DNA from 2 places in the Nocardiopsis baichengensis YIM 90130 genome. Region 1 is predicted to be linked to the other one. Evidence: riboswitches for the same ligand, from Rfam matches in the RefSeq annotation. Region 1 holds a riboswitch; the other holds the start of a gene.
The links. A riboswitch is a leader RNA that binds a small molecule or an ion and turns the genes downstream of it on or off. The one in region 1 is predicted to bind glycine.
Positions count from the first base shown of each region.

Region 1 (4,844 bases):
TACACGGCGAGGATCGCGAGATGGACGGTCTGCATGGGACACCTTCGCGGACGGGGGAGGCCGGGGACGGCCCCGTGAAGTGAGGCCGGGGGACGGATCCGATGGGGGCGATGTAAGCAGCACCACCCTGTGTCCTGCAACACTTATTGCAGTCGATGTGACTCAGGTCACTGCGATTCCCGCTGCGTGTTCACCGAGGTCACAGCACTCGACCACACAGCGTCCCACCCGGGGCCCATCGAAGGCGGCGACGCCGGGCAACCGCCCCGGCCCCTCCTCGCCGCCCCTACCGGTGGGGGCGCCCTCAGAAGAGTTCGGCCTCTTCCCACAGGTGCTCGGTGCGGCGGACGGCCTGGAGCGCCCGGTCGCCGCCGATGCGGGTCAGTTCGGCGAGCACCCCGTGCACGACGGCCATCGCCGCCGTCAGGGACGGGAACATGCCCACGCCCTCGCTCGGGACCACGATCACGTGCTCGGCACCCTCGACCAGCGGCGAGTCGCGCCGGTCGGTGATCACCGCTGTGGACACGGAGCGCTCCGCCGCGATGCGGGCCGCGGCGCGGATCGCGCGGGGCACCCGCCACAGGTCGCACACCACCACCAGGTCGCCCGCGTCCATCCTGGCCAGGGCGCTGACCAGCGCGGTCCCGCCGACGTCGCGCATCTCCACGTCGTAGCCCATGATCCCGGCGGCGTGCGAGAGCTGCAGGCCCGGCGCCGCGAACGTGCCCGAGCCCAGCACCAGCGTGCGCCGCGCGCCGTGCACCGCGCCCGCCAGCGCGCGGACCCGCTCCGGCTCCAGTGTGCGGTCCAGGGTGCGCAGCGCCTCCCGGTCCGAGCGCACGGCCTCGCGCACCGGGTCGGCGGTGCCCGCGTGCTCGGCCAGCACCTCGCCCGCGCTGAGCGAGGCCAGGTAGCGCGAGCGCAGCTCCACCCGGAGCGCGGGCCACCCGGAGAACCCCAGCTGCTGGGCGGCGCGCACCACGGTCGCCACGTTCACCTCGGCGCGCCCGGCCAGCTCGGCGGTGCTCGCGTAGGAGGCGAACCTCGGGTCGTCGCGCAGCACCCGGACCACCCGCTCGGCGGCGCGTCCCAGGCGGCCGCCGGCCAGCGCCTCCTCGATCCAGTCCGGCATCTCGCTCCTCGCCTCCGCTCTCGCGCGCCCCTCGCCCCGAACGGGCCGACCCCCATTCTCCGGCCCCCGCGCGCGGCCCCGGGACCCGCGAGCGGCGCCGGCACCCGGCGGAGGTAGCCGGGGCCCGCCGAGGGCACCCCGCTCTTCCCCGCACCCTCGTTGCAACATATATTGCGGATGAGGCGCGCGTCACCCCGCGCGCCGCAGGCACCGCAAGCACCGCAGGCATCCGCGACCGGAGGAATCCATGGCCGACCGCCCCCGCACCACCCTGTTCACCGGCGCCGCCCTCCTCGACCCCGAGGCCGGGACCCGCACCCCCGGCTCCTGGCTGCGCGTCGAGGACGGCCGCATCGCCGCGACCGGACAGGGCCCGGCCCCCGACCCCGGCGCGGAGGCGCGCACGGTCGACCTGGCGGGGGCCACGCTCATGCCGGGCCTGATCGACGCCCACGTGCACCCCACCGCCTTCAGCGCCGACCTGGGCGCGGCCATGGACCACTCCCCCTCCTACGCCACCGCCTTCGCCGCCCGCTCCCTCAACGACATGCTGCACCGCGGCTTCACCACCGTGCGCGACGTCGCCGGCGGCGACTGGGGCCTGGCCCAGGCCGTGGCCGAGGGCCTGATCGACGGCCCGCGCCTGATGTTCGGCGGCAAGGCGCTCTCCCAGACCGGCGGGCACGGCGACTTCCGGGGGCCGGGGCGCCAGGACACCGGTGACCACGGCTGCTGCCCCAGTACCGGCCTGGTGTGCGACGGGGCCACCGCGTTCCGCCGCGCCGCCCGCGAACAGCTGCGCACCGGCGCCCACCACATCAAGATCATGCTCTCCGGCGGGGTCGCCTCGCCCACCGACCGCATCGACTCCACCCAGTCCGCCGAGGAGGAGATCCGCGCGGTGGTGGAGGAGGCCGAGGCCGCCAACCGGTACGTCACCGGGCACGCCTACACCGCCCGCGCGGTCAACCGCGGCCTGCGGCTGGGCGTGCGCTGCATCGAGCACGGCAACCTCATCGACGAGACCAGCCTGGAGCTCTTCCTGGAGCGCGGCGCCTACCTCGTGCCGACCCTGGTGACCTACCGGGAACTGGCCCGCCAGGGCGCCCGCAACGGCCTGCCCCCGGAGAGCCAGGCCAAGGTGTCCACCGTGCTCGACCGCGGGCTGGAGGCGCTGCGCATGGCGCACGAGGCGGGGGTGAACCTGGTCTTCGGCACGGACCTGCTCGGGGGCATGCAGGCCCACCAGAGCGAGGAGTTCGCGATCCGCGCCCGGGTGCAGCCCGCCGCCGACGTCCTGCGCGCGGCCACCACGACCGCCGCCCGGCTGCTGGAGCTGGAGGGCCGCGTGGGGACGGTGCGCCCGGGCGCCGACGCCGACCTGATCGTGGTCGAGGGCGACCCGCTGGAGGACGTCGCGATCCTCGCCGAACCGGAGAAGCACGTGCGCGCGGTGGTGCGCGGCGGCGACGTCCGCGTCGACCGCGGGCTCGGGTCCCCGGCGCGCGGCTGAACGCGCGCCTGAAGCGCTCTCTCCCCTCCCGCTCCCTCCCTTCCCAGGTCAGGGGCGGCCCCTGAGGGCCGCCCCTGTGCCCGGACAAAGCACGCTGCTACTCTGAAACCGGTCGACGAACCCGAACGGGAGAGCGTCCGCGCAGCCGGCGCGGACCGCCGAAGGAGCAAACCCTCCCCAGAGAACCTCTCAGGCGCGACGGACCGTCCGGGCGAGACCACTCTGGAAAGCAGGGGCAGCGGCGCCCCTCGCCGAAGGTGCAAGCCGCGCCGAGCGCGCGGTGAAGCTCTCAGGCACCGATGACAGAGGGGGAGGATGGCTACGCCTTTGGATCCACAACGACGACCATCCTCTCGGGAGCGACGATGACATCCGCCGGCGGCGATTCCGCGAACCTCCGCGAAACCGCACTCCGCTCTGCGCACGAGGCGCTGGGCGCCACCCTGGTCGACTTCGCGGGCTGGCTGATGCCCCTGCGGTACTCCGGAGAGAAGGCCGAGCACACGGCCGTCCGGGAGAAGGCGGGCCTGTTCGACCTCTCCCACATGGGCGAGGTCCGCATCACCGGCCCCCAGGCCGCCGACCTCCTCGACTACTCCATGGTCGGGCACCTGTCCAAGGTCAGCGTCGGCCGCGCGCGCTACACGATGATCACCGACGCCGACGGCGGCGTCCTCGACGACCTGATCGTGTACCGCCTGGCCGAGGACGACTACCTGGTCGTCCCCAACGCCGCCAACGTCGGCACCGTCCTGGCGGCGCTCCAGGAGCGCGCCGGGGGCTTCGACGCCGTGGTGGACGACCGCTCCGGCGACACCGCGCTGATCGCGCTCCAGGGTCCCGCCGCGGTGGAGATCCTGGCCCCGCTCACCGACGCCGACCTGTCGGAGATCAAGTACTACGCCGGCTACCGCCACACCGTGGCCGGGCAGCCGGTGCTGCTCGCCCGCACCGGCTACACCGGCGAGGACGGCTTCGAGATCTTCATCGAGCCCGCCGCCGGCGCCCCCGCCGTGTGGGAGGCCCTGCTCAAGGCCGGCGAGCCGCACGGCCTGGTGCCGGCCGGGCTCTCGGCCCGCGACACCCTGCGCCTGGAGGCCGGGATGCCGCTGTACGGCCAGGAGCTCTCCCGGGACCTCACCCCCTTCGACGCCGGCCTGGGCCGCGTCGTCAAGTTCGAGAAGGAGGGGGACTTCGTCGGCCGCGCGGCGCTGGAGCGGGCCGCCGAGCGCAGCGCCGACCGCAGCGGCGGGCGCCGCCTCATCGGCCTGGCCGCACGCGGCCGCCGCCCGATCCGCACCGGCATGCCGCTGCTGCGCGACGGCGAGCAGGTGGGCACCCTCAGCAGCGGCGCCCCCTCCCCCACCCTGGGCCGCCCCATCGCCATGGCCTACGTCGACGCCGGCCTGGACGCCTCCACCGGTGAGTTCGCCGTGGACGTGCGCGGCCGCACCGAGCCGGTGGACGTCGTCGAGCTCCCCTTCTACAAGCGGGAACGCTGAGTTCCGGCGGCGCCCACGCGCCGCCGGAAGGTCGCGAGCCGCGTGTGCGGGCAGTCGGCCCACCAGGCAGAATTACCGGCGGGTGGGTGCGATCCGCACGAAGCGCCCGCGGTCCCTCGGCCGCTCGCGGCGGCCGGACCCGGTAACCGGACACCACTGACGAATCCTCCTGGAGAGAAATTGAGCGTTCCCGCGGAGCTGAGCTACACCGAAGAGCACGAGTGGGTCTCCATCAGCGACGGCGTCGCCACGGTCGGCATCACCACCTACGCCGCGGAGGCGCTCGGTGAGATCGTGTTCGTCGAGCCGCCGGAGGCGGGCGCCACCGTGGCCGCGGGGGACACCTGCGGCGAGATCGAGTCGACCAAGTCCGTGAGCGACGTCTACGCCCCTGTCAGCGGCGAGGTGGTCGACGTCAACAGCGCCGCCGTCGAGGACCCTGAGATCATCGGAACCGACCCCTACGGGCAGGGCTGGCTGTTCAAGGTCGAGCTGTCCGAGGAGCCGAAGGACCTTCTCTCCCCGGAGAAGTACACCCAGCTGACCGAAGGCGAAGGCTGATTCCATGACCGATCGCACCCTTCTCGACCAGACCCTCCAGGAGTTCGATCCCGAGGTCGCCGCGGCCGTCGGCCAGGAGCTGTCCCGGCAGCGGGACACCCTGGAGATGATCGCCTCGGAGAACTTCGCTCCG
Region 1 covers NZ_ANAS01000007.1:77,026-81,869, reverse strand. Annotated here, with positions in the region: gene C892_RS0108060 (sodium:solute symporter family protein) at 1-35, opposite strand, end outside; gene C892_RS0108055 (MurR/RpiR family transcriptional regulator) at 305-1,135, opposite strand; gene C892_RS0108050 (metal-dependent hydrolase family protein) at 1,383-2,648, shown strand; glycine riboswitch at 2,861-2,964, shown strand; gene gcvT (glycine cleavage system aminomethyltransferase GcvT) at 3,014-4,150, shown strand; gene gcvH (glycine cleavage system protein GcvH) at 4,331-4,711, shown strand; gene C892_RS0108035 (serine hydroxymethyltransferase) at 4,716-4,844, shown strand, end outside.

Region 2 (4,844 bases), on a different contig from region 1:
GCGACGGCGACCACCGGGGTGTGCAGCAGGTACCGGTGGCGTCCGTCGCCGGGCCCGTCGGCGGGCGTGCGGGTGGCCCGGTGCACGGCGGCCGAGGCAGCCCGCGCCGCCCGGGAGGCCAGCGCGGTGGCCGGGTCCAGCGAGCGCGAGGCCGTCGAACGCGGATGGTCCAGGTCGGGCAGGAGCGCGGCGCCGGCGCCGATGCCCGCGGAGGCCGCCAGGTCGGCGAACCCGGCGGGCCACCCGAACAGGGCGGAGGCCGCCGCCGTGGCGGCCACCCCGGCGAGCGCGCCGGTGGCCGCGTGCGAAGGCGCCATCACCGGGCGGCCCCCGGCGTCGCGCGGGAGAGGGAGGGGGAGGGCATCCGGTCCTTTCCGGAGAGGGAGGGGGCGGCCCCGCGCAGGGACCGCTACCGGTGGTCCTCCCCGGGCGTGCTCGGCTCCGACCCTCCATGGCCGCAGACGGCCGGGCGCGGCCGGGGACGCGGAGGGTGAACGCGCCGGTGACGGCGCCGGTCAGGGCGGTGCGTGTCGCATGTCACAGCGCGTCACCGCGCCCTTGGACGGCAGGGGGCGCGCGCCTCGGCGGGCCGCGCGCGGCGGCGTGTCGTCGGCCGCCTTTGGCGTCCGCCCCATATCATGGTGGTGAGCTGCAGAAACGAACGAGCTGTCGCGGGGTGCCGGAAGGTCGCCGAAAGGTTCCGCGACGCGCCGATGAGTGTCGTTGACGCTCTCTGGCGCACCGGCTTACCTTCAATGTCGAAACACCCGCGGCGTACCCTTCGCAACCCCCTGTCGACCCGCCGTGGGCTGAGGAGCCGGAGGTTTCGGCGTGGCGGTTACGAGCGGCAATCATCAGGCCTCCGTCTCCGGGCGATCGGCGATGGCGATACGGCGAGCGGGGGAGCAGGGCCTGCTGTGTGAAGAGGACGTGGTGGCGCTGCCTATGGACGTCGGGTACCGCGGTCCGACGGCGTGTGCTGCGGCGGGGGTGACCTACCGCCAGCTCGACTACTGGGCGCGCACCCGCCTGGTCGGGCCCACCGTCCGCCCCGACCCGGGGACGGGCGACATCCCTCTGTACAGCTTCCGGGACGTCCTGCTGCTGAAGGTGGTCAAACGGCTGCTGGACACCGGCATCTCCCTGCAGCAGATCCGCACCGCCGTCGACCACCTGCGCGGGCGCGACACCTCCGACCTGCCGCACATCACGCTGATGAGCGACGGGGTGAGCGTCTACGAGTGCACCTCGCCCGGTGAGGTCGTCGAACTGATGCAGGGCGGGCAGGGCATGTTCGGCATCGCCCTGGGACGTGTCTGGCGCGAGCTGGAGGGCGCCCTCGGGCAGCTGCCGGGCGAGCGGCTGGCCGAGCCGCTGCCGGACGAGCCCCACCCCGGCGACGAGCTCGCCCGCAGGCGCCGGGAGCGCAAGACGGGCTGAGGCCGTCCGCCCGGCGTGCGTGCAGGCCCACGACCTGATGTGCGGTCCGGGGCCGGGTGCGTGCGCGGCGGGGGCATCGAGTACGGTCGGGGTTCCACCGCCTGCCGGGGGCGGGCCCGATGCGGGCAGCCGCGGCACGGAATCGTGCGAATCCGGCGGATCAGTGGATAATCGAAGGACAACTTCATCACGGGCCGTCGATACCGTGCGGGAGAGACCCCGGCAGGGGCGCCGACGGGGCAATACTCCCCAGTAACCTCTCAGGCACCAGGGACCGCGCGGAGGAGGCCACTCTGGAGCGGCGGACGTGCGGACCGCGAGTGCCCGCACGGTCGCGAGCCCGCGGCCGCACGGCGGCGAGCGACAGAGGGGGAGACCGCACAGGACAGAGGCCGCGCACGCGGCCAATGCGACCAGGAGGTCTCCATGCCGGACCAGTCGACCCGTAACCGCGCGACCGATGGGGGGCCGGCGCGCGAGTTCGCCGACCGGCACATCGGCCCCGACCCGGCCGCGCTCGCGGAGATGCTCAAGACGGTCGGGTTCGACTCCCCCGCGGCGCTCATGTCGGCGGCCGTTCCCGACAGCATCCTCACCGCCCCGGGCTCCCCGGCCCCGCTCGACCTGCCCGCCGCGGCGAGCGAGACCGAGGCGCTGGCCGAGCTGCAGTCCCTGGCCGACCGCAACACCGTGCGCACCTCGATGATCGGCCGCGGCTACTACGACACCGTCACCCCGCCGGTCATCCTGCGCAACATCATGGAGAACCCGGCCTGGTACACCGCCTACACCCCCTACCAGCCCGAGATCTCCCAGGGCCGCCTGGAGGCCCTGCTCAACTTCCAGACCATGGTCGCCGACCTGACGGGGCTGGCGGTCGCCGGCGCCTCGCTGCTGGACGAGGCCACCGCCGCCGCCGAGGCCATGACCCTGGCCCGGCGCGCCACCAAGTCCAAGAGCTCCACCTTCGTCGTCGACGCCGACGTCTTCCCGCAGACCCTGTCGGTGCTGCGCACCCGCGCCGAGCCGCTGGGCATCGAGGTCGTGGTCGCCGACCTGACCGAGGGCCTGCCCGAGGGCGACGCCTTCGGCGTGCTCGTGCAGTACCCGGCCGCCGGCGGCGCGGTGCGCGACCCGCGCCCGGTCATCGAGGCCGCGCACGAGTCCGGGGCCATGGCCGTGGTCGCCGCCGACATCCTCGCCCTGACCGTGCTGCGCAGCCCCGGCGAGCTCGGCGCCGACATCGCCGTCGGCTCCACCCAGCGCTTCGGCGTGCCGATGGGCTTCGGCGGGCCGCACGCCGGCTACATGTCGGTGCGCGAGGGCCTGCAGCGCCAGCTGCCCGGCCGCCTGGTCGGGGTGTCGGTGGACGGCGCGGGCAAGACCGCCTACCGGCTGGCCCTGCAGACCCGCGAGCAGCACATCCGCCGGGAGAAGGCCACCAGCAACATCTGCACCGCCCAGGTGCTGCTGGCGGTCATGGCCGGGATGTACGCCGTCTACCACGGCCCGCACGGGCTGCGGGCGATCGCCGAGCGGGTGCACCGCCAGGCCGGGCGGCTCTCCGCCGGCCTGCGCGAGCGCGGCTTCGAGGTGCTGCACGACTCCTTCTTCGACACCCTGCGGGTGCGGGTGCCCAGCGGCGCGGCCGGCAAGGTGGAGGCCGCCGCCGAGCGCGGGGTCAACCTGCTGCGGGTGGACGACGACACCGTCGGCATCAGCTGCGACGAGACCACCACCGACGCCCACGTGGCCGCGGTGCTCGCCGCCTTCTCCGGCGGGGACAAGGCCGAGCGGCCCGCCCCCGAGCCGGGCGAGCACCTGCCCGCCGACCTGCGGCGCGGCGTGGACTACCTGGACCACGAGGTCTTCAACTCCCACCGCAGCGAGACCTCGCTGCTGCGGTACATGCGCCGCCTGGCCGACTACGACCTGGCGCTGGACCGCACCATGATCCCGCTGGGCTCGTGCACCATGAAGCTCAACGCCACCGCCGAGATGGAGTCGGTGACCTGGCCCGAGTTCGCGCGGCTGCACCCGCTGGCCCCGCTGGACCAGGCCGCCGGGACCGTGTCCCTGGTGCGCGACCTGGAGCGCTGGCTGGCCGAGGTGACCGGCTACGACGCGGTCTCCCTGCAGCCCAACGCCGGGTCGCAGGGCGAGCTGGCCGGGCTGATGGCGATCCGCGGCTACCACCGCGGGCGCGGCGAGAGCGACCGCGACGTGTGCCTGATCCCCAGCTCGGCGCACGGCACCAACGCCGCCAGCGCCGTCATGGCGGGCATGCGGGTCGCGGTGGTCGCCTGCGACGACAGCGGCAACGTGGACCTGGAGGACCTGCGCGCCAAGCTCGCCAAGCACGAGGGCCGGGTCGCGGCGATCATGGTCACCTACCCCTCCACCCACGGGGTGTTCGAGGAGACCATCACCCAGGTGTGCGACCTCGTGCACGAGGCCGGCGGCCAGGTCTACGTCGACGGCGCCAACTTCAACGCGCTGCTGGGCTGGGCCAAGCCCGGCAGGTTCGGGGCCGACGTCAGCCACCTCAACCTGCACAAGACCTTCTGCATCCCGCACGGCGGCGGCGGGCCGGGCGTGGGACCGGTGGCGGCCCGCTCCCACCTGGCCGGGTACCTGCCCAACCACCCCGGCCAGCCGGACGCGGGCCCGCACACGGGCGTGGGGCCGGTCTCGGCGGCGCCGTTCGGGTCGGCGGGCATCCTGCAGATCTCCTGGGCCTACATCCGGATGATGGGCGAGTCCGGCCTGCGCGCGGCCACCGAGGCGGCCGTGCTCAGCGCCAACTACCTGGCCAAGCGCCTGGAGCCGTACTACCCGGTGCTCTACACCGGCGAGGACGGCCTGGTCGCGCACGAGTGCATCATCGACATCCGGCAGATCGCCAAGAGGACGGGGATCACCAACGAGGACATCTCCAAGCGGCTGATCGACTACGGGATCCACGCGCCCACGATGTCGTTCCCGGTGGCGGGCACCCTGATGGTGGAGCCCACCGAGAGCGAGGACCTGGACGAGCTGGAGCGCTTCATCGAGGCGATGGTCGCGATCCGCCAGGAGATCGACCGTGTCGCCGAGGGCAAGTACGACCCGGAGGACAACCCGCTGAAGAACGCGCCCCACACGGCCGAGGCGCTGACCGCCGACGAGTGGCAGCACCCCTACAGCCGGTCCGAGGGCGGCTACCCGGTCCCGCGTCTGCGGCGCTACAAGTACTGGGCGCCGGTGGGCCGCATCGACCAGGCCTACGGCGACCGCAACCTGGTCTGCTCCTGCCCGCCGCCGGAGGCGTTCGAGGAGTGAGCCGTTGAGGGGGCGGACGCCCCTGCGAGTCGAACGGCGGCGCCGGTACCCGGGATGGGGACTGGCGCCGCTGTCGCATTGAG
Region 2 covers NZ_ANAS01000037.1:99,005-103,848, reverse strand. Annotated here, with positions in the region: gene C892_RS0125165 (metal-dependent hydrolase) at 1-317, opposite strand, end outside; gene C892_RS0125160 (MerR family transcriptional regulator) at 832-1,440, shown strand; glycine riboswitch at 1,639-1,727, shown strand; gene gcvP (aminomethyl-transferring glycine dehydrogenase) at 1,867-4,761, shown strand.
Region 2: another riboswitch for glycine. It lies ahead of gcvP (aminomethyl-transferring glycine dehydrogenase); the one in region 1 lies ahead of gcvT (glycine cleavage system aminomethyltransferase GcvT).